2 linked regions of the Bosea vaviloviae genome follow. The protein of the gene in region 1 interacts with the protein of each later gene in a pairwise test. Links are inferred from orthologs where the notes say so. Each region holds a gene or a part of one and is shown on either strand. Other genes may lie near its edges. The genes, in order: rlmB and BHK69_RS19435.

Evidence for each region.
Region 2: the proteins of rlmB (region 1) and BHK69_RS19435 interact in binary tests that used the Escherichia coli proteins (3 or more experiments, as listed by UniProt). The link is inferred for Bosea vaviloviae from one-to-one orthologs.

Annotation. Positions count from the first base shown.
Region 1 is NZ_CP017147.1:5,079,175-5,089,078, reverse strand. The notes cover bases 2,443-5,394. They hold rlmB (23S rRNA (guanosine(2251)-2'-O)-methyltransferase RlmB), read right to left. Parts: upstream 4,348-5,394; coding sequence 3,538-4,347; downstream 2,443-3,537. Other genes in these bases: BHK69_RS23340 (AAA family ATPase), read left to right, coding at 4,465-5,028; BHK69_RS23350 (MFS transporter), read right to left, coding at 2,443-3,233. Also shown: BHK69_RS23365 (MBL fold metallo-hydrolase), read right to left, coding at 1-495; BHK69_RS23360 (hypothetical protein), read right to left, coding at 754-1,182; more of BHK69_RS23350, read right to left, coding at 1,560-2,442; BHK69_RS23325 (toll/interleukin-1 receptor domain-containing protein), read left to right, coding at 5,582-6,583; BHK69_RS23320 (GmrSD restriction endonuclease domain-containing protein), read left to right, coding at 6,881-9,124; BHK69_RS23315 (hypothetical protein), read left to right, coding at 9,229-9,904. UniProt on the Escherichia coli protein: Specifically methylates the ribose of guanosine 2251 in 23S rRNA.
Region 2 is NZ_CP017147.1:4,252,475-4,262,322, reverse strand. Bases 6,953-9,848 are described here. They hold BHK69_RS19435 (NAD(P)H-hydrate dehydratase), read right to left. Parts: upstream 9,204-9,848; coding sequence 7,701-9,203; downstream 6,953-7,700. Other genes in these bases: BHK69_RS19430 (P-II family nitrogen regulator), read left to right, coding at 9,563-9,848; BHK69_RS19440 (PRC-barrel domain-containing protein), read left to right, coding at 7,045-7,593; BHK69_RS19445 (hypothetical protein), read right to left, coding at 6,953-6,964. Outside these bases: lpdA (dihydrolipoyl dehydrogenase), read right to left, coding at 1-227; BHK69_RS19475 (pyruvate dehydrogenase complex dihydrolipoamide acetyltransferase), read right to left, coding at 241-1,581; BHK69_RS19470 (pyruvate dehydrogenase complex E1 component subunit beta), read right to left, coding at 1,596-2,984; pdhA (pyruvate dehydrogenase (acetyl-transferring) E1 component subunit alpha), read right to left, coding at 3,059-4,039; BHK69_RS19460 (FtsB family cell division protein), read right to left, coding at 4,337-4,648; BHK69_RS19455 (hypothetical protein), read right to left, coding at 4,683-5,771; more of BHK69_RS19445, read right to left, coding at 6,515-6,952. UniProt on the Escherichia coli protein: Bifunctional enzyme that catalyzes the epimerization of the S- and R-forms of NAD(P)HX and the dehydration of the S-form of NAD(P)HX at the expense of ADP, which is converted to AMP.

The sequences.
Region 1 (9,904 bases):
GACGCGGCGGACGCCGGCGAAGGCGCCCTTCATGCCTTCCGGCGCGGCGCTCATCTTGGCGTCGTCCATCCAGAAGGCCCATTCGGCGGCCGGCACCATCACCTCGGCATTCGGGAAGACGGTGCTGCCGTCCTTCAGGCGGAAGCCGTTGATGTGGTCGCCGTGGAAATGGCTGAAGACCACGGTCGAGACGTTCTTGGGATCGAAGCCGGCAGCCTTGAAATTGGCCATCCAGGTGCCCGATGTCGGTGCGCCGGAATCGCCGTTGCCGGTGTCGATCAGGGTCAGCTTGCCGGCGCTCTCGATGGCGAGCGTGGTGAAGGTGATGTTCAGTGCGTCGGCTGGCAGGAAGGCCTGCTCCATCGCCTTCTTGACGTCTGCGAGTTCGGCGTTCTTGACGAAGCCTTCGAGCGGCCGCTTGCCGAAGCCGTCATTGATGGCGGTCAGCGTGACGTCGCCGATCTTGTAACGATAGAATCCGGGGGCCTGGTTCACGGGGGCTCCTTGCGCTTGGGCCGGACGGGGGCCGGCGGGTAGGTCGAAAGTCGTGGCGGCAGCGAGGGCGCCTGCGCTGGCGAGAACGGCACGGCGCGATGGCTCGAATTTCATCATGGATATTTTTCCCCCTTGGCTTGGCTCGGTTCAGCCTCGCTGGACCCTAAAGGCCGGCGTGGCAGGTTCAACAGCGCCGTGGTGGCGCAGGGTCAAGTTTCCGTGAACGCAGCCTTGCCCGAAGATGCAGCGGGCTTGCGTTCAGGGCCTCGAGGCGGGGCGCTGCCGGGGCGTGTGGTCGTCCTGCCGCGCGAAGGCGCGCAGCATCGCCGCGCACAGCGCCAGTGACCCGATCACGCCGTTGCCGGTGCATTCGGCGACCAGAGCCTGGAAGGCCGCAGTGTTCTCGCCGGTCATGCATTGCAGGCTCCAGCCCCATTCCGGAGCCTTCTGACGCAACAGCCCGACGGCGACCTCGATGTCGCCGGAGACGGTGCCCAGCGTTTTCCACAGCGAGCCCTGCTGGTAGATGCCGCCCGCAGGCGCGCGCCGGCTGACCAGATTGGTGGGCTTGCGCCGGACGGTGTAACCCAGCGCCTCGTAGATCTCGGCGTCGAGCATGCGGTCGGGCTTGCTCGCCTCCTCGCAGCGTTCGGCCAGCGCCAGCAAATGTTCCGGTCGAGTGTCCATCATCCTCGTCCAGGCAGTTCCTTGCGATGCGTGCCGCCGGCAGCAGCCTTGCTTCGGCTCCCGACGTCGTCACTCGGCATCGTCACCAGCAAAACGCAGGCCGCCTGCATCGAGGCTCGATCGTGACTGGTGCCGGTTGAGGGGATTGAACCCCCGACCTTCGGTTTACAAAACCGCTGCTCTACCGCTGAGCTAAACCGGCTCGCCGCGACCGGTCCTGCGGTTACCAGTCCGCCGGGCCGACGGCAAGTTCGAAATCGGTCGAAGGCCGGAGCAAAGCGCCCTGCGGCAGGCCATGAAATACGCCAGCAAAAAGCCCCGCCTCGAAAGGCGGGGCTCGGTCAAGCGCAAGCGATCAGATCACGTGCTCTCGCGGATCACTTGTTCTCATAGGTCATGATGTCGCGATCCTTGGTCTCGGGCACGAAGAGCATGCCGATGACGAAGGTCATCATCGCGATCACGATCGGGTACCAGAGGCCGTAATAGATGTCGCCGGTTCCGGCGACCATCGCAAACGAGGTCGCGGGCAGCAGGCCGCCGAACCAGCCATTGCCGATATGGTAGGGCAGCGACATGCCGGTGTAGCGGATGCGGGTCGGGAAGAGTTCGACCAGCGCGGCCGCGATCGGGCCGTAGACCATTGTCACGTAGATGACGAGGATCGTCAGGATGCCGATGATCGTCAGCGACTGCGTCGTGAACAGTGCGTTCATGAAGCCGACCTTAACGATGCGGGCGTCGCCGGGGGCGGGATAGCCGGCTGCGACCGCTTCCCTGGCGATGCTGGCGGCGAAGGTGGCGTCGATCACGACGTCCTTGCCGTTGACGGTGACCTTCGCGGGCGTGCCGACGGGGGCGGGCGCCTGGGTGTAGACGATGGCCTGCGTGGCCAGCGTGCGGCGGGCGACATCGCAAGGCGCGGTGAAGGTGCGCACGCCGACAGGATCGAAGACTGAACCGCAGGTTGCGGGATCGGCCACGACCTGGACCTTGACGTTCTCATGCGCCGCAGCGAGGCCGGGATTGGCGGCCTTGGTCAGGGCGGTGAAGAGCGGGAAATAGGTCAGGGCGGCGATCATGCAGCCGGCGAGGATGATCGGCTTGCGGCCGACCTTGTCCGACAGCGAACCGAAAACGATGAAGCCGCCGGTGCCGAGGATGAGCGACCAGGCGATCAGCACGTTGGCGGTGTAAAGATCGACCTTGAGGATGCTCTGGATGAAGAACAGGGCGTAGAACTGGCCAGTGTACCAGACGACGGCCTGGCCGGCGGTGAGGCCAAACAGCGCCAGGATGGCGATGCGGGCGTTCTTCCAGGTGCCGAAGGCTTCAGTCAGCGGCGCCTTCGAGCCGGTGCCCTCTTCCTTCATCTTCTTGAAGGCCGGGGATTCCTGCATCTGGAGACGAATCCAGACCGAGATGGCGAGCAGGAAGATCGAGGCCAGGAACGGAATGCGCCAGCCCCAGGCGGCGAAGTCGGCCTCGCCCATGTTGACGCGGATGCCCAGGATGACGATCAGCGAGAGCAGCAGGCCAAGCGTCGCGGTGGTCTGGATCCACGAGGTGTAGAAGCCGCGACGGCCCGGAGGTGCGTGCTCGGCGACATAGACCGCCGCACCGCCATACTCGCCGCCCAGAGCCAGGCCCTGCAGCATGCGCAGTGCGATCAGGATGACCGGAGCCGCCCAGCCGATGGTGTTGTAGCCGGGCAGCAGGCCGACCAGGAAGGTCGAGGCGCCCATGATCACGATGGTGATCAGGAAGGTGTATTTGCGGCCGACGAGGTCACCCAGGCGGCCGAAGAAGATCGCGCCGAAGGGGCGGACCAGGAAGCCGGCGGCAAAGGCGAGCAGCGCGAAGATGGCGCGGGTGTTGGGATCGAAGGCTGAGAAGAAGTGCGCGCCGATCATGACGGCGAGCGAGCCGTAGAGATAAAAATCGTACCACTCGAAAACGGTGCCCAGAGACGAGGCGAGAATGACGCGCTTCTCTTCCTTGGTCATCGGGCGCGGCGCCGCCGCGGCCCCTGCATTTGCTGCCATGCTCATGGCGTTCTCCCCTGCTCATTGCCCGACAGTCGGAAAATCCGGACTGCCCGATTGCACGCGGCTCGTTTTCTTGCGAAGCGTAGCCCCATGTCGCCGGACCGAGGCCATAGGCGCCCCATTTCCGGTCTGACCGAAGCAATGCGCGCACGAATTACGCAGTGCAATCAGGCAGATGGTCTTGCATCTTTAGGCTTACGACCTTTGGCTGAGAGCTCTGGTCGGCCATCGGCACGAGCATGCGGGGACGGGCGTGCTGCTGCCGGCGGTTCCCGGCCGATAGCGTGCCGGTCGAGCTGGGACCGCCTCAGCGCCGCCGGCTGGCGGCGTAGAGCGCAATCGCGGTCGCGTTCGAGACGTTGAGGCTGGTGATCGTGCCCGGCACTTCGAGCCGCGCCACATGATCGCAGAGATCGCGGCTGCGCTGGCGCAGGCCCTTGCCCTCTGCGCCCATCACCATGACGAGCGGGCGACGGAGCTCGACATCGTCGAAGGCGACCTCGCCATCCGAATCAAAACCGATGCGCAGGAAGCCGCGCTTGCCGAGTTCGTCGAGCGCGTCGCCGAGATTGCGCACGGCGATCAGCGGCACATGCTCGAGCGCGCCCGAGGCCGATTTCGCCAGCACGCCGGTCGCGGCCGGGGAATGGCGGATGGTGACGATCACCGCCGCTGCCGCGAAGGCGGCGGCCGAGCGCAGGATCGCACCGACATTGTGCGGGTCGGTGATCTGGTCGAGCGCCAGGACGACAGCATCGTCGGGCAGGCTGTCGAGATCGGGCGAGGGCAGGGGATCGCAGACCAGATAAAGCCCCTGATGCACCGAATCGGGCGTCAGCAGCCGGTCGATCTCGGACGGGCGGACGAGCTCGGCCTGCAGCGGCAACTCGCCGATCTCCTCGGTCAAGCGCTTCAGCGCGTTCTCGGTGGCGAGCAGGCGGCGATGGCGGCGCTTGGGATTGCGCAAGGCCTCGATGACGGGATGGACGCCGTAGAGCACGGCCTCGTCGATATCGCCGGGGCGATGCGGCGGCGGGCCGTCGGAATGGTGCGGCCGGCGGCCGCCGGCATGGTGGCCAGCGGGTCTTCCCGGCTTGGGGCGGAACGGCGCAGGCATCATCGGTCTCCAGGGGGCGGATCTGTGCCGTGCCATGACACGCGCCGCTTGACCAGTGCCGAGGAGCCACGGCGGCGCGATCCAGACGAGATACAATGCAAGAAGGAGATATTATCGATGACGGATGCAAGCGAGCGCCTGATCATCGTCACCGGCGGGCCGGGATCCGGCAAGACGACGCTGCTTGCGGCGCTGGCGGCCCGCGGGATCGCGATCTCGCCTGAAGCTGGGCGCGCGATCATCCGCGACCAGATCGCGATCGATGGCGCCGGCCTGCCTTGGGCTCATCGCGAGCTCTTCGCCGAATTGATGCTCGCCTTCGACATGCAGGCTTATCAGGCGGCGCAGAATCGCGGCGGCAGCGTCGTCTTCGACCGTGGCATTCCCGATATCGCGGGCTATCTGCGATTATGCGGATTGCCGGTGCCGGCGCATCTTGTCCGGGCGCTCGAGCAGTTCCGCTATGCCACCGAGGTCTTCATCGCGCCGCCCTGGCGCGACATCTTCGAGAACGACGCCGAGCGCCGGCAGGATTTCGACGAGGCGCGGCGCACCCATGACGCCATGCTCGCGGTCTATCGCGAGCATGGCTATGCGCTGACGGTGCTTCCCTTGGGGAGCGTCGAGGCGCGCGCGGACGTGGTCGCCGCACGGATCGGTGCAATGCGACATTCGGTGTGAGACTGAGGGTTGACACGCCGGAGCCCGGTCACCATAAGTCCGGCCGCGCCTGTCGCCCGTCACGCAAGTGACACAGGCGGTCGCCTGCGGTTCAACCGCAACAGGCGCGGGCGGGGGAATGTCCCGAGCGGCAAAGGGGGCGGACTGTAAATCCGCTGGCTATGCCTTCGCAGGTTCGAGTCCTGCTTCCCCCACCATCTCTTTCCTGCCCGACAGCGGCAAGACGAAGCGGTCTCGGCGCGCTTTTGGTCGTCGGAAGCCGGCCGGTTTCCAACACCGCGCCCCGGCATCTTGACATCGCCTCATTCATCGCCGATTTCGGTCTGGCGATGCGGGTGTAGCTCAATGGTAGAGCAGCAGCCTTCCAAGCTGAATACGAGGGTTCGATTCCCTCCACCCGCTCCACTCCTTTTTCTATTACATCGCAGATATTTACGGTCGATCGCTTGAGCGATTTTCGGAATAGCCGAAATCGAGCGATACAACGGGCATACAACGAGTCCCGCGACTCATCCCGCCGTTCCGATGCGATTGCCAGGACGCGACTCACGGAATGGAACGCTTCGATGCCCGTCACGGCGGGGACTTGAAGGCCCAAGGACTCGACATGACCGACTTCTTCATCAGTTACACGGGTGTCGATAGGGAATGGGCCGAGTGGATCGCCTACATTCTTGAAGAGGCGGGCTTCTCCACCGTCGTTCAGGCATGGGACTTCCGTCCCGGCAGCAATTTCGTCCTTGCGATGCAAAAGGCATCCGAAACCGCCGAGCGAACGGTAATGGTCCTGTCGCCGGATTATCTCAAATCCGAGATGGCGGCGCCGGAATGGGCGAGCGCATTCGCTCGCGACCCGCAGGGATTGGAGCGGAAGCTGCTTCCGATCATGGTGCGCGCATGCGAGCCGCAGGGTCTGCTGAAGGCGATCGTCCAGGTTCGCATCGTCGGCATGGACGAGGATGCGTCAAGGCAAGCGATCCTGTCAGGCGTCAACAGGACGAGGGCCAAGCCATCGCAGCGCCCGAGCTTCCCGGGGGCGGCATCCGCCTCAGAGCACAAGCATTTTCCCGGTCCGGAAATCGCGCCGACAAGGGCGCCCCGGCCATTGCTGCCCCGCCTCGGCGTCGCACCGACCGACGCCGACCGGCGCAGGTTCGCGAAACGAGCGTTCGCCAGCATCCGCGCCACGTTCGAACGCAATCTCAACCAGGTGGTGGAGGAGGGGAACGGTCGACTCGACTTCGATGTTACGGATGCCACGGCAACGGACTTCCGCGCCGAACTCTACCTTGATGGCGGTACCAAGGGCCAATGCCGGGTTTGGCTCGGCGGCATGATGGGCGAAAACAACATTTGTTTCGCCGAAGGCAGGACCAGCGGCGACGCTTGCAATGAGATTCTGGCTCCTTCCTTAAGCGGGGAGCTTTCGTTGTCGGCGACGATGTCGATGGGTCATACGGATTTCGAGAGACGCACGGACATGAAGAAGCTCACGCCGGAGCAGGCCGCCGATTACCTCTGGGAGCGGTTCACGAGGGCTTTCAGGTCGAAATAAGGTTTGGGACTCGCTTCGACGTCAGCAGCGCTAGCCCATTCTGTCCCAGGTATCTCCGCCGCCGTCTCGATCTAGGCGGTTTCGCTGTCCAGAGGATTGGGCCAAGCATTCCATTCCGCAGGGGGCCAACTACTCGGCGGCTTCCCGCGCTCCGATGTCGCTGACCGCGCCTGGTTCGACAGAATGTCGAGGGGCGACGAAGCCACTGTTCATAACGTTGCGTCACACGCCGGCCCGCTATCGACAGTTCTCGATTGCAACCCCTAGTAGTTGGGGCAGATTTTTAGGGGGCGGCACTTGGCGATCTTCACGACGACGGCATATCCGCTTTCCTCGCTGGTCGAGGATATCGAACTCGGAAAGATCGGGCTGCCGGACATCCAACGTCCCTTCGTCTGGCCGAACAAGAACGTCCGGAACCTGTTCGACTCGCTCTATCGCGGGTATCCGGCCGGTTACCTGTTGTTTTGGGAAACGGGCGCCGAAGGCGCGATGAAGACGATCGGCACGAAGGAGCATCAGAAGGCTCCCTCGCTCGCGATCGTCGACGGCCAACAACGCCTGACCTCCCTGTTTGCGGTCGTGAAGGGCCGCGAGGTGCTTCGTGCCAACTTCAGGAAGGAACGCATCAAGATCGCCTTCAATCCGCTTCAGGAACGCTTCGACGTCACCGACGCGTCGATCGTCAAGGACAAGGCCTACATCCCCGACATCTCGGTGCTGTGGAGCCCCGAGTTCAGCGTCTTCGACTTTGCGGATACCTTCATCGACGAACTCAAGGCGGTGCGGGAGCTGTCGTCGGAGGAAAGCCGGCGAGCGAAGTCGGCTATCGGAAAGCTGCTAAACCTGCCGCAGTATTCGTTCACCGCCTTGACGCTCAACGCGAGCGTGGACGCCGAGGTCGTGGCCGAGGTCTTCGTCAGGATCAACGGCGAGGGCAAGAAGCTGAACCAGGCCGACTTCATCATGACCCTGATGTCGGTGTTCTGGGACGAGGGGCGCGCCGAGTTGGAGCGCTTCGCGCAGGACGCCTCCATGGCGAACCAAGGTCAGCCGACCGGCTACAACCACTTCCTCAAGCCATCGCCCGACCAGATGCTGCGGGTGACGGTCGGCCTGGGGCTGAAGCGCGCGAGGCTCCAGAACGTCTATAGCGTCCTGCGCGGGCGCGATGCGGTCACCGGCGAAGTCGACGTCGCGAAGCGGGACGCGCAGTTCGCTCTTCTGACCCAGGCCCAGTCGCGTTCGCTCAACCTCTCGAACTGGCATCATTTCCTGGGCGCGCTCACCCTGGCCGGCTATCGCCATGAAGGGATGATCTCGTCGCAGACGGCGATCGTCTACTCCTACGTCCTCTATCTGATCGGCCTAGTCGATCACGGCGTCGACAAGCAGGACCTCCGACAAGCGATAGCCGAGTTCTTCTTCATGGCGTCGCTCACAGGCCGGTATACCAGCAGCCCGGAGACGAAATTCGACTTCGACTTGGCGCAGTTGCGCGGGCTGCCGGACGCGTCGACCTATCTGTCGCGATTGCGCCAGATCTGCGCGACTACCCTGACGAACGATTACTGGGAAATCTCGCTTCCGAGCGACCTGGCGACCTCCGCGGGCAGGAGCCCCTCGCGGTTCGCCTATCAGGCTTCGTTGATCCTGCTCGGGGCGAGGGCGCTCTACAGCCCGCTAAAGATCGCCGACATGATCGACCCGGCCGTGAAGGGAACGAAGGCCACCTTCGAGCAGCACCACCTCTTTCCGAAGGGCTACCTGGCGAAGCTGGGCGTGACGGATCTTCGTCAGGTCAACCAGATCGCGAATTACGCCGTGGTGGAATGGCCGGACAATCTCAAGATCAGCCATCAGGCGCCGGCCGCCTACGCGCCGGCATTGCACGCCGGCTTCTCCCCCAAGGATCGCGACGACATGTTGCGGTGGCATGCGCTGCCGGTGAACTGGTGGGAGATGCCCTTCGAGGACTTTCTCCGCGAGCGCCGCGTGTTGATGGCTCGGCTGGTGCGGGACGCCTATCGCGAACTCTGCGGCGACGTGAAGCCCTCCGCAGCAGTGAAGGTCTCCGTCGAGGAGTTGATCGCGTCTGGCGAGAGCGACGCCGTCGAGTTCAAGGCGACGCTTCGGACGAACCTGCACACGGGGCTCGTCGACGAGACGATGCATCTTGCCGCGCTCAAGACCATCGCCGGATTCCTCAACGCCAAGGGCGGCACCCTGGTCATCGGTGTCGCCGACGACGGCAAGGTCGTCGGCCTGACTGCGGACAATTTTCCGAACGACGACAAGATGGGGTTGCATCTTGTCAACCTTATCCGTGACCGCATCGGCGCGCTCTTCCTCCCTTATGTCCATCCTCATTTCGACGAGCAGGACGGCGAGCGGGTCATGGTCGTCCAGTGCGAGAAGGGGCCGAAGCCGGCCTTCCTCAAGGACGGGTCGAACCAGCGGTTCTTCGTCCGTGGGATGAACGCGACGACCGAGCTCTCGGGCAGCGCTGTGACCGATTACGTGAAGGCTAGGTTCCCGTAAGGCCGGTCCCTTGGCCATCTGCCGGCAGGTCGAGGCGGGCTGTCGCGACCTGAGGCGAGCTTGTTCGATACGTTCCGAGAAGGTCGGCCCAAGATGGGGATCGCATGATGAAGCTAGGCCGTTTCAAACGCCGGGCGATGATGATTGTGGCCGGATGCGCGCTGGTCGGAGGGTTGGCCATGGCGTCCTGCTCCGGGCCCGATCAGTTGTATCATCGCGTCTGCGCTGATGGTCCGAGTGGCGGCGACTGCATCAAGCGCGAACACTTCGTGCAGACGCGCGGCGACGATTGCGCCGGGGCCGGGCGGGCCATGTGCTTCGGTACGGGAAACGACGGCTGGGACACCGGCTTGCTGGGCACCCACCCGGGGATGACGCCCAGCCCCTTCGAATACGCGGCCTTGGAATACCGCTCCGACGTCGATGCGACGGCGCAACGCTGGCAGCCCCAACAGATGGAGGCGATCGTCGATCGGATTGCGGCGATCCGGCGTGGTGGCCAGCAGGTCTACCTGGTAACCTTCGTTCACGGCTGGCACCATAATGCGCAGGAGACGCGAGGCAGGGAGGACGCTGCCCCGCAGAACAGGAACCTGCGCTATTTCAAGCATATCTTGGCCAAGAGCGTCGCGGAGTTGGCCGCGAGGGGTAGCAGGAATCACCGGGTGGTCGGCGTCTATGTCGGCTGGAACGGTGGCGACGCGACTTCGATGCTCACGATCGGCGACCGCGCCAGGGCCGCGGACCGCATTGGCACCTCCAACGACTTCGCCACCGATC
Region 2 (9,848 bases), 830 kb from region 1 along the record:
AACGTGCCTTCCAGCTTCAGCCCGTAATCCTTGGCGTGCTGGCCGTAATGCAGGATCTCGGCTGAGCGCAGCAGCGCCTTGGTCGGGATGCAGCCCCAGTTCGAGCAGATACCGGCAAGATGCTCGCGCTCGACGATCGCCGTCTTGAAGCCGAGCTGCGCCGCACGGATGGCGGCGACATAGCCGCCGGGGCCGGAGCCGATGATGATGACGTCGTAGTCAGCCATGGTCAGGCTCCCATCAAACCAGCATCGCCATGGGCTTCTCGATATAGCCCTTGAACGCCTGCATCAGTTCGGCCCCGAGCGCGCCATCGACGGCGCGGTGGTCGGTCGAGAGCGTCACCGACATCACGGTCGCGACCGCGAGCTGTCCGCCCTTGACGACAGCGCGCTGCTCGCCGGCGCCGACCGCCAGGATCGTCGCATGCGGCGGATTGACGATCGCGGCGAAGTCCTTGACGCCGAACATGCCGAGGTTCGAGACCGCCGTGGTGCCGCCCTGATACTCCTCGGGCTTCAGCTTGCGGTTCTTGGCGCGGGCTGCCAGGTCTTTCATCTCGTTGGAGATCTGCGAGAGCGTCTTGTGGCAGGCGTCCCTGATCACCGGCGTGATCAGACCGCCCGGGATCGAGACCGCGACGCCGACATCGGCATGCTTGTGCTTGAGCATGGTGTTCTCGGTCCAGCTCACATTAGCCTCTGGCACCGCGCGCAGCGAAAGCGCCAATGCCTTGATCACGAGGTCGTTGACCGAGAGCTTGTAGGCCGGCTTGCCGTCCTTCTCGGGCGCGGCGGCATTGAGTTCCGCACGCAGCTTGAGCAGCGCGTCGAGCTCGCAATCGATCGTCAGATAGAAATGCGGGATCGTCTGCTTGGATTCGAGCAGGCGGCGCGCAATCGTCTTGCGCATGCCGTCATGCGGCACTTCCTCGTAGGAACCCGGCGCGAACAGCTTCTTGACCGCCTCGTCGGACATGCCGGCGGCGAGCGGCGCTGCAGCCGGCTTGGGCGCGGCCGCGGGAGCAGCGGACGGCGCGGCCTTGGCGGCTCCGCCGGCCTTCGCAGCCTCGATGTCCTTCTCGACGATGCGGCCATGCGGGCCCGAGCCCTGAATCTTTCCGAGGTCGAGGCCCGCTTCCTTGGCCAGACGCTTGGCGAGCGGCGAGGCGAAGGCGCGCTCGCCGCTGGCCGAGGCCACAGGAGCGGCAGCCTTGGGAGCAGCTTCAGCCTTGGGAGCCTCGCTCGCGACGGCTGGGGCGGGCGCCGCCGCCTTGGGCGCAGCCTCGGCCTTGGGAGCCTCGGCCTTGGCCGGAGCGGCAGCCGCCTTCACATCCTCTCCCTCGGCAGCGATCACGCCGATGATCTCGTTAACGGCGACATCGGCCGTGCCGTCCGGCACCAGGATCTTGGCCAGGATGCCTTCATCGACGGCCTCGACCTCCATGGTCGCCTTGTCGGTCTCGATCTCGGCGATGATGTCGCCGGACTTGATCGTGTCGCCTTCCTTCTTCAGCCATTTGGCGAGATTGCCCTTCTCCATGGTGGGAGAGAGCGCGGGCATCAGGATGTTGGTTGGCATCGGTCAGCCCCTTCTCAGCGGTAGCAAACGGCTTTGGCCGCAGCGACGACCTCGCCGATATTCGGCAAGGCGAGCTTCTCGAGGTTCGCCGCGTAAGGCATCGGCACGTCCTTGCCGGTGACGCGGGCGACCGGCGCGTCGAGATAGTCGAACGCCGCCTCCATGATGCGCATGCCGATCTCGGCGGTGACGCCCGACTGCGGGAACCCCTCCTCGACCGCGACGCAGCGATTGGTCTTCTGCACGGAGGCGATGACCGTCTCGATGTCCATCGGCCGGATCGTGCGCAGATCGATGACTTCGGCCTCGATGCCCTCCTTGGCGAGCGCTTCGGCCGCACCCAGCGCGTAGGTCATGCCTATGCCGAAGGAGACGATCGTGACGTCCGTGCCCGGACGCACGATCTTGGCCTTGCCGATGGGGACCAGGAAATCATCGCTCTTGGGAACCTCGAAGGTCCGGCCGTAGAGGATCTCGTTCTCGAGGAAGATGACCGGGTTCGGATCGCGAATGGCGCTCTTGAGCAGGCCCTTGGCATCCGAGGCGCTGTAGGGAACGACGACCTTCAGGCCCGGCACATTGGAATACCAGGCGGCGTAGTCGTGGCTGTGCTGCGCGCCGACGCGCGCCGCAGCGCCGTTGGGGCCGCGGAAGACGATCGGACAACCCATCTGGCCGCCCGACATGTAGAGCGTCTTGGCGGCGGAGTTGATGATATGGTCGATCGCCTGCATGGCGAAGTTGAAGGTCATGAACTCGACGATCGGCTTCAGGCCGGTCAGCGCCGCGCCAACGCCGATACCGGCGAAGCCGTGCTCGGTGATCGGCGTATCGATGACGCGCTTGGCGCCGAATTCCTGCAGCAGCCCCTGGGTGACCTTGTAAGCGCCCTGATATTCCGCGACCTCCTCGCCCATGACGAAGACATCACCGTCGCGGCGCATTTCCTCGGCCATGGCGTCGCGCAAGGCTTCGCGCACCGTGATGGTCGCGACCTCGGCGCCTGCCGGAAATTCGGAGGACGCGTCATAGGACTTCGCCTGAGCCGGGACGCTTGGCGGCGCGGAGGCTGCTGGCGTGGGCTCGGCCTTGGCTTCCGGCTCGGCCGGCTTCTCAGCCGGCTTGGCGGCTGCCGGCTTGCTCGCCGCGCTGACATCCTCGCCCTCGGCCGCAATCACGCCGATCGGCGTGTTGACCGCGACATTGTCGGTGCCGTCGGCGATCAGGATCTTGGCCAGGATGCCTTCATCGACGGCCTCGACCTCCATGGTCGCCTTGTCGGTCTCGATCTCGGCGATAATGTCGCCGGCCTTGACCGTATCGCCTTCGGCTTTCAGCCATTTGGAGAGCTTGCCCTGCTCCATCGTCGGCGAAAGAGCAGGCATGAGAATGTCGATCGGCATGAACGCACCCGGATTTCTGAAAGACGCGGGGATTGGGATTAAGGCCGCAAGGCCTGCGGAAGCGGGCGCGCCGCTCAGGCGCGCGCCGTCTCCAGCGTGATGTCGGTCCAGAGCTCAGAGACATCGGGCTCGGGATCGTGCGTCGCGAATTCCGCCGCGTCGTTGACGATCTCGCGGACTTTGGCGTCGATCGCCTTGAGCTCGTCCTCGCTCACCTTGAAGTCGCGGGTCAGACGGCCCCTCACCTGCTCGATCGGATCGTGCTCCTCGCGCATGCGCTGGACCTCGTCCTTGGAGCGGTACTTCGCCGGGTCGGACATCGAATGACCGCGATAGCGATAGGTCTGCATTTCCAGGATATAGGGCCCCTGGCCGGAGCGGGCGTGCTCGATGGCGCGCTCGGCGGCGGCGCGCACGGCGCGCACATCCATGCCGTCGACCTGCTCGCCGGGGATGCCGAAGGAGAGGCCGCGCCGCGAGAAATCGGTCTGCGCCGAGGCGCGGCTGACCGAGGTGCCCATGGCGTAACGGTTGTTCTCGATCACATACACGACCGGCAGCTTCCAGAGCTGGGCCATGTTGAAGCTCTCATAGACCTGGCCCTGATTGGCCGCACCGTCACCGAAATAGGCGAACGAGACCCGCCCGTCATTGCGATACCAGTTGGCGAATCCCAGGCCGGTGCCGAGCGAGACCTGCGCGCCGACGATGCCGTGCCCGCCATAAAAGTTCTTCTCGCGGGAGAACATATGCATCGAGCCGCCCTTGCCGCGGGAATAGCCGCCCTGGCGCCCGGTCAACTCCGCCATCACGCCGCGCGATTCCATGCCGCATGCCAGCATATGGCCGTGGTCGCGATAGCCGGTGATGACCTGATCGCCATCCTTGGAGGCCATCTGCATGCCGATGACGACGGCTTCCTGCCCGATATAGAGGTGGCAGAAGCCGCCGATCAGGCCCATGCCGTACATCTGGCCGGCCTTTTCCTCGAAGCGGCGGATCAGCAGCATCTCGCGATAGGCGTGAAGCTCCTCTGCCTTGTCGAAGGTCGGCATGTTGCTGAGCGCCTTGGACGCCCCCTTGTCGGCTCCAGTCTTGGCGGAGCCCGTCTTGGTCGCCGTCTTCGCGGCGGCCTTGGATTGAGCGGGAGCTTTTGTCTTACGCGCGGCAACGGCCATCAGCGGTCCTCCAGGGTCATTCGACCTTGGTTGTAGAGGATCGCAAAACCCTTGGCGAGAGAGCCATCTCGCACTGCAGCATTTGTTAAACCATTGTAATTGCAGCACTTTCCATAATTAACTGGAATCCAGTTAATCGGTGTGCCGGGGACTATTTGCCGGCATCCGCGGCGCTCAACGCCCCATCAGGATGACGTCATTCTTGTGAATGCGACCAAGCGTGTTGCGCGCCATCTCTTCGAGCAGGTCGCGATCGACCGCCTCGTCACGCACCAGCGACAGGCGCTGTTCCCAGCTCTTGCGCTCGACGGTCAGGGCGGCGAGCTCGGTCTCCATCTCGCGCAACGTTCCCTGCAAGGTGTCGCGCGCTTCCAGCCCACGCGTGCCATGCTGGGCGTGGAACAGGAAATAGCTCACCACCGCGCCCGAGACGAGGTAGAGCGCGAGCGTGACGAGGACGGATCTGACACCGCGACGAATAACCATTCCGGCAGGCTAGGCCGGGTTGGTTTCCGGCGGGTTAACGCGAAGGCCGCACGAGCCGGGCGACGCCATCGGGCGCAGGAGCCTCGCCATGCGAGACGGCTGCCAGATCGGCCTCGACGCGCCGAGCGATCGGCAGCCTGAAATGCAAGGGGTCCCAGTAATTCTCGTCGACCTCAGTCACTGCCGAGCCATGCGCATAATCGACGATGGTCGCGCCCTGGCGCGCCGCGAGCCCACGCAAGGCGGCCTTGCAAGCGCTGTAGCGCTGCGCCGCGACAGAGCCTTCGCGCGGCTGCGCGGCGACATGCGTCGGCGGCAGCACGATCAGCTTCGAGGTCTCGGCGGGAAACGAGGACAAGGCCTGGTCGAGCCAGGCCAGGGCCGGAAAGCGCCAGCCCAGACGCTCGGCTTCACTGACGGGCGCAGGCGGCGACAGCGGCGTCAAATCCGGCGCAAAACCGTGATTGTCGGCATAAAGATGGCTTCGCGCCCGCGCCAGATCATAGCTGGCCTCGGGTGGCGTGAAGACCTCATAGCCGTCTCCACGGATACGCGCAGGCAGGTAACCGAGCCTGTGCGCGAGCAACCGCGCCGAGATCTCGAGCGTCGTCAGGTTCAGCTGCCTCAGTGCGTCGGCCCAGCTTGCGCCATCATAGAGCCAGGGCGGAAACGGTCGTGGCGTCAGGCGTTTGGCCGGCGTGGTCGCGTCGCCTTCGCACCAGGTCAGGTCGAGCCCCCAGATCACGGCTTTCGGCGCAGCAACGGTGCGCGCAAACAGGTCAGCCATTTGCACCTGCTCCCAGGGCGTGGCTGCATTCATCGCGAGATTGGCGAAGCGCCCGCCGATCGAGCGCGATAGAATCGCAGGATCGAGCAAGCGCATCGTCGAGGTGCCGAAGACCCCCGAATCGAACGCACCCGAGCGCACGAGCTGCGGATACATATAGCGCTGGTTGAGATCCATGAGCGGCCGCGCCGGCACGCCGGCCCGCACCCGCAACCCAAACGGATCGAGCGCCACGACGAATCCGAACAACACCCCGCCCAGCACGAGCGCCGAAACCAGAAACGCCATCGTCCAGGCCAGCCAGACCTGGCGTCGCGCTCCAGGCGCAGCAGCCATCGTCGGATCAATCCCGAACGGCATCGAGACCGGCGGCTCCTGCTGCGGCGGACCTGGGCAAAACGAACATCGCGAACCTCCGGCGCGCTTCTGCCACAGAAGCGGCCTTACGAACAATGTTGACCCGCGCGCGACGCCTGCCTATGTCAGCGCACCGGTGAGGGCGGGTAGCTCAGTGGTAGAGCACGTGACTTTTAATCATGTGGTCGAGGGTTCGATCCCCTCCCCGCTCACCAGCACCTTCAGCAACGTTGTGATTGAAGGCGCAAACGGCCTCCCGCTCGGGCGCTGGGAAACAGGTTTCCAAGGTTGAGAATCTCGCGGAACCCGCGCTAACGCCTCGTGGTATGAGGGTTTCTGCGCTTCTATCCACTGAGCCAAGCCGGGAAAATTGACACGCAACGCCGAATTCCACAGATTTACACACGCATGTCGTCGATTGGGGCGACACCTCGCTACAGCGGCGGGGAGATATAGCAGGAAGGGGCGACGATGATGACCATCAATTGCCGCGCAACTGCGGCGTGCCTGACGAGTCTGGCTCTGGCGGGATGCATGGGACAAACGATTCCGGCAGCGGAATCGATCACCAAGCCGACCATGGAGGCCTTCACGCAATTGAGCGCCTGGCGGCCTTGGCAACCCAAGGTGCAAGAGACCAAGGTGCAAGAGAGGCCCAAAGAGGAAGAGAGGCCGCAGCAGCCTCAGATCGCTCGCGTGGAAACGGTGCCGGCGACAGAGCCTCAGCCGATAACCACGCCATCGACCAAAATTCTGCAACCGAGCAAACCACAGCCCGTTCCAACACGCCTCGCCACACCAAGGCCAGTCGCGCCCCAGCCAAAGCTCATTCCAGCCTCGGCCACAGAGACCCCGGCACCCCTGCCGACCGCAGTGTCCTGCCAGACATTCGCGCAGCCCGGCCAGCGGGTGCGAATGGAGTGCAGCCCGCTCAACTGAGATTGCAGGGCCATCTGCTCCACAGGATGCTCGCCAAAGATGCTCGCCAAGAGCGCATAGTCTCCGCTGGCGCGGCTCAAATCACATATGACATAGGCGTTCTCGGCGGATCGGAATTGAGGCAAAATATGGGCAATCGAATCGCATCGGGATGATTTCGCGCCTGCAACACGCGGTTGCCGGCGCGCAGAAGCCGAATTCAGGCGCGTCTCCGCCAGGAAAAACAAATTCATCTGCCTGCGCCCTGAACAAATGCGCTGCCTGCGCGTTGCTCCTGCGTGCCGCTACTTGCGGTTACTGACAGGAGGCTCACATGTTCAAGCGTCGTATCGCTCTGACGTCCATCGGCTTCGCCATGCTCGCGGCGACCGCCATTGCGCAGACCAGTGCTCCGAGCCCGAGCGCGCCGTCGCCCTCCACTTCCGCGCCGGCCGCGTCCGACAGTAGCACTAAGGCTCCGGAGCAGAATCTCGCCGGCCAGGGGAAGTGGCGCGCCTCGAAATTGATCGGCGTCAATATCTACGGCCCCGATGACAAGAAGGTCGGGGGCGTAACGGAAGTACTGTTCGACAAGACCGGTAAGGTCGAGATGATTACCGTCGGCGTCGGCGGTTTCCTCGGCATCGGCTCCAAGGACGTCGCCATTCCTTTTGAGCAGGTAAGCTGGAGTGACCAGCCCATGGTCGCGGCGACACCCGCACCGGCCCCGAGCGGTGGCTCGGGCTCTGGAGCAGCCGGCGGCGGCATCGCCTCGGCACCGCCTGCGCCCAAGGCTCCGGCGATGTATCCCGACCATGGCAAGATCAAGCTGACCAAGGATCAGCTCAATGCTGCGCCGGCCGTCACCTATGCCGGTACCTGACCGAACCTAGGGACTGACCGGCATCGGGTTTTATCCTGCCTGATGATCAGGAAATAGCTGAGCAGGCCCGCCTTCCTCGGAGGGTGGGCCTGAAGGCTTGAGGCCCTTCAGGCATCATTATCATCAGCCAAGGCAGGCGCGACCAGAGGCGGGATCGCCTCCGGCAGATCGTCGGCGATCAGGCCCGGACCGAGCGCCTCGCCCGCCTTGCCGTGCAGCCAGACCGCCGCGCAGGCCGCCTCGAAAGCCAGCATGCCTTGCGCCAGCAATCCGGCGATGAGGCCGCCGAGCACATCGCCCGACCCTGCCGTCGCCAGCGCCCAGGAGCCGGTCGCGTTGATCGCCGTCCTGCCATCGGGATCGGCGATCACGGTATCGGGCCCCTTCAGCACGACGACCGCGCCCGAGGCAGCAGCGGCCAGCCTCGCCCGTTCCAGCTTTGATGCCTGCGCGACGATTCGCTCGTTATCGCCGAACAGGCGCGCGAACTCGCCTTCATGCGGCGTCAGCACGCAAGGCTTGAGCAGGCGAGACTTGAGCAGGCGAGACTTGCCGCGCTGGCGCAACCATCCCGGCCGCGAGGCGAGCAGCGTCAATGCATCGGCATCGAACACCGCCGGAATATCGGCGCGCAACACTGCCATCACGGCAGCCCTCGCCTCGGCATCGAGCCCCAGAGCCGGCCCGATCAGGACGGCGCCAAGACGCTGGTCGTCGAGCAGGGCCTGAAGCGTGGCCTCCGTCGCGATCGGCCTCTGCATCAAGGCGTCGGGCCCGCGCGCGGCATGAGCCGCCAGGGCTTCGGGACGGCAAGCAACCGTGACAAGGCCGGCGCCGATGCGCAGCGCCGCCCGCGCGCCGAGCCGTGGCGCGCCGACGCCTGCGAGCCCACCAGCCACGACGAGAACGGCGCCGCGGCGGTATTTATGGGTATCGCGTCGATGCCTCGGCCAGAGTTCGCGCCACAAGGCGGGGCCGTTGCGGAACATGGCAGGCCGCAATCCGCCCGCGCCGAAGACGGTCTCCGCACTCAGGCCGATCTGAGCGAGCGTGACGACCCCGCACAGCCCACGCCCGGGCTCGAGCAGATGGCCGGGCTTCAGCCGAAAGAAGGTCACGGTCTCGTCGGCCTGCACGACTGCCCCCTCGGCCCGGCCGCTATCGCCCGACAGCCCGCTGGGCACATCGACAGCGATCACCGGCCTGTCCGCCGTATTGGTTGCTGAGACGAGCCCGGCAATATCTCCGACCAGGGGCCGGTTGAGCCCTGCGCCATAAAGCGCGTCGACGATCAAGGCGTGATCGTGCGGCACGACGGTCGCGATCGGCGCGATCGCCCCGGTCCAGCGCGCGGCCATGGCAGCGGCATCGCCCGTCAGGGCCGAGCGTTCGCCGGCCAGCGCGACGGTGACGCCAAAGCCGCGCTCGCGCAGCAGGCGCGCCGCGACGAAGCCGTCGCCGCCATTGTTTCCCGGGCCGCAGAGAACAAGCACGCCGTCGCCGGGACGAGCGCGCCGGCTGACCGCATCGGCGACCGCCCGCCCTGCCCGCTCCATCAGCGCGAGACCCGGCGTGCCGGCCGCGATCGTTGCGCGATCGGCCGCAGCCATATCGGCCACGTTCAGCAGCGCCAGCCCGGTTTTGTCAGCTCTATCCACGAAGCCATCATCCAGAAGCCGCTCATCTCCGGCAAGCACGGAGTGGCGCAAAGGTGATTGCTCTTAAATTAAGCAAATGATCAATTTATGTGCTATTTTTTGCCCTATCATCAGGCGTCGGGAGGCTTTCTTCCACGTGGCGGGGGGCATACGCCGATGCTATGAGCAAGAAGAGCGGGTGTTTCGCTCGCCTGACGAGACGCTGGGGCCGTGACTGACGGAACCTTTGCTGTTCTCGGCGGCGAGCAGGCGGTTCGCAAGCCTGGAGGGAAGTCCAGGTCTGATCACGCGCGAGGGAGGCCGGTCGGCGCATGAAGAAGATCGAGGCGATCATCAAGCCGTTCAAATTGGACGAGGTGAAAGAGGCGCTTCAGGAGGTCGGCCTGCAGGGCATCACCGTTTTGGAGGCCAAGGGCTTCGGGCGCCAGAAGGGCCATACCGAGCTCTATCGCGGCGCCGAATACGTCGTCGATTTTCTCCCCAAGGTGAAGATCGAGATCGTGCTCGCCGACGAGATGGTCGAGGCCGCCATCGAAGCCATCAAGAAGGCGGCCCAGACGGGCCGCATCGGCGATGGCAAGATTTTTGTATCGACGG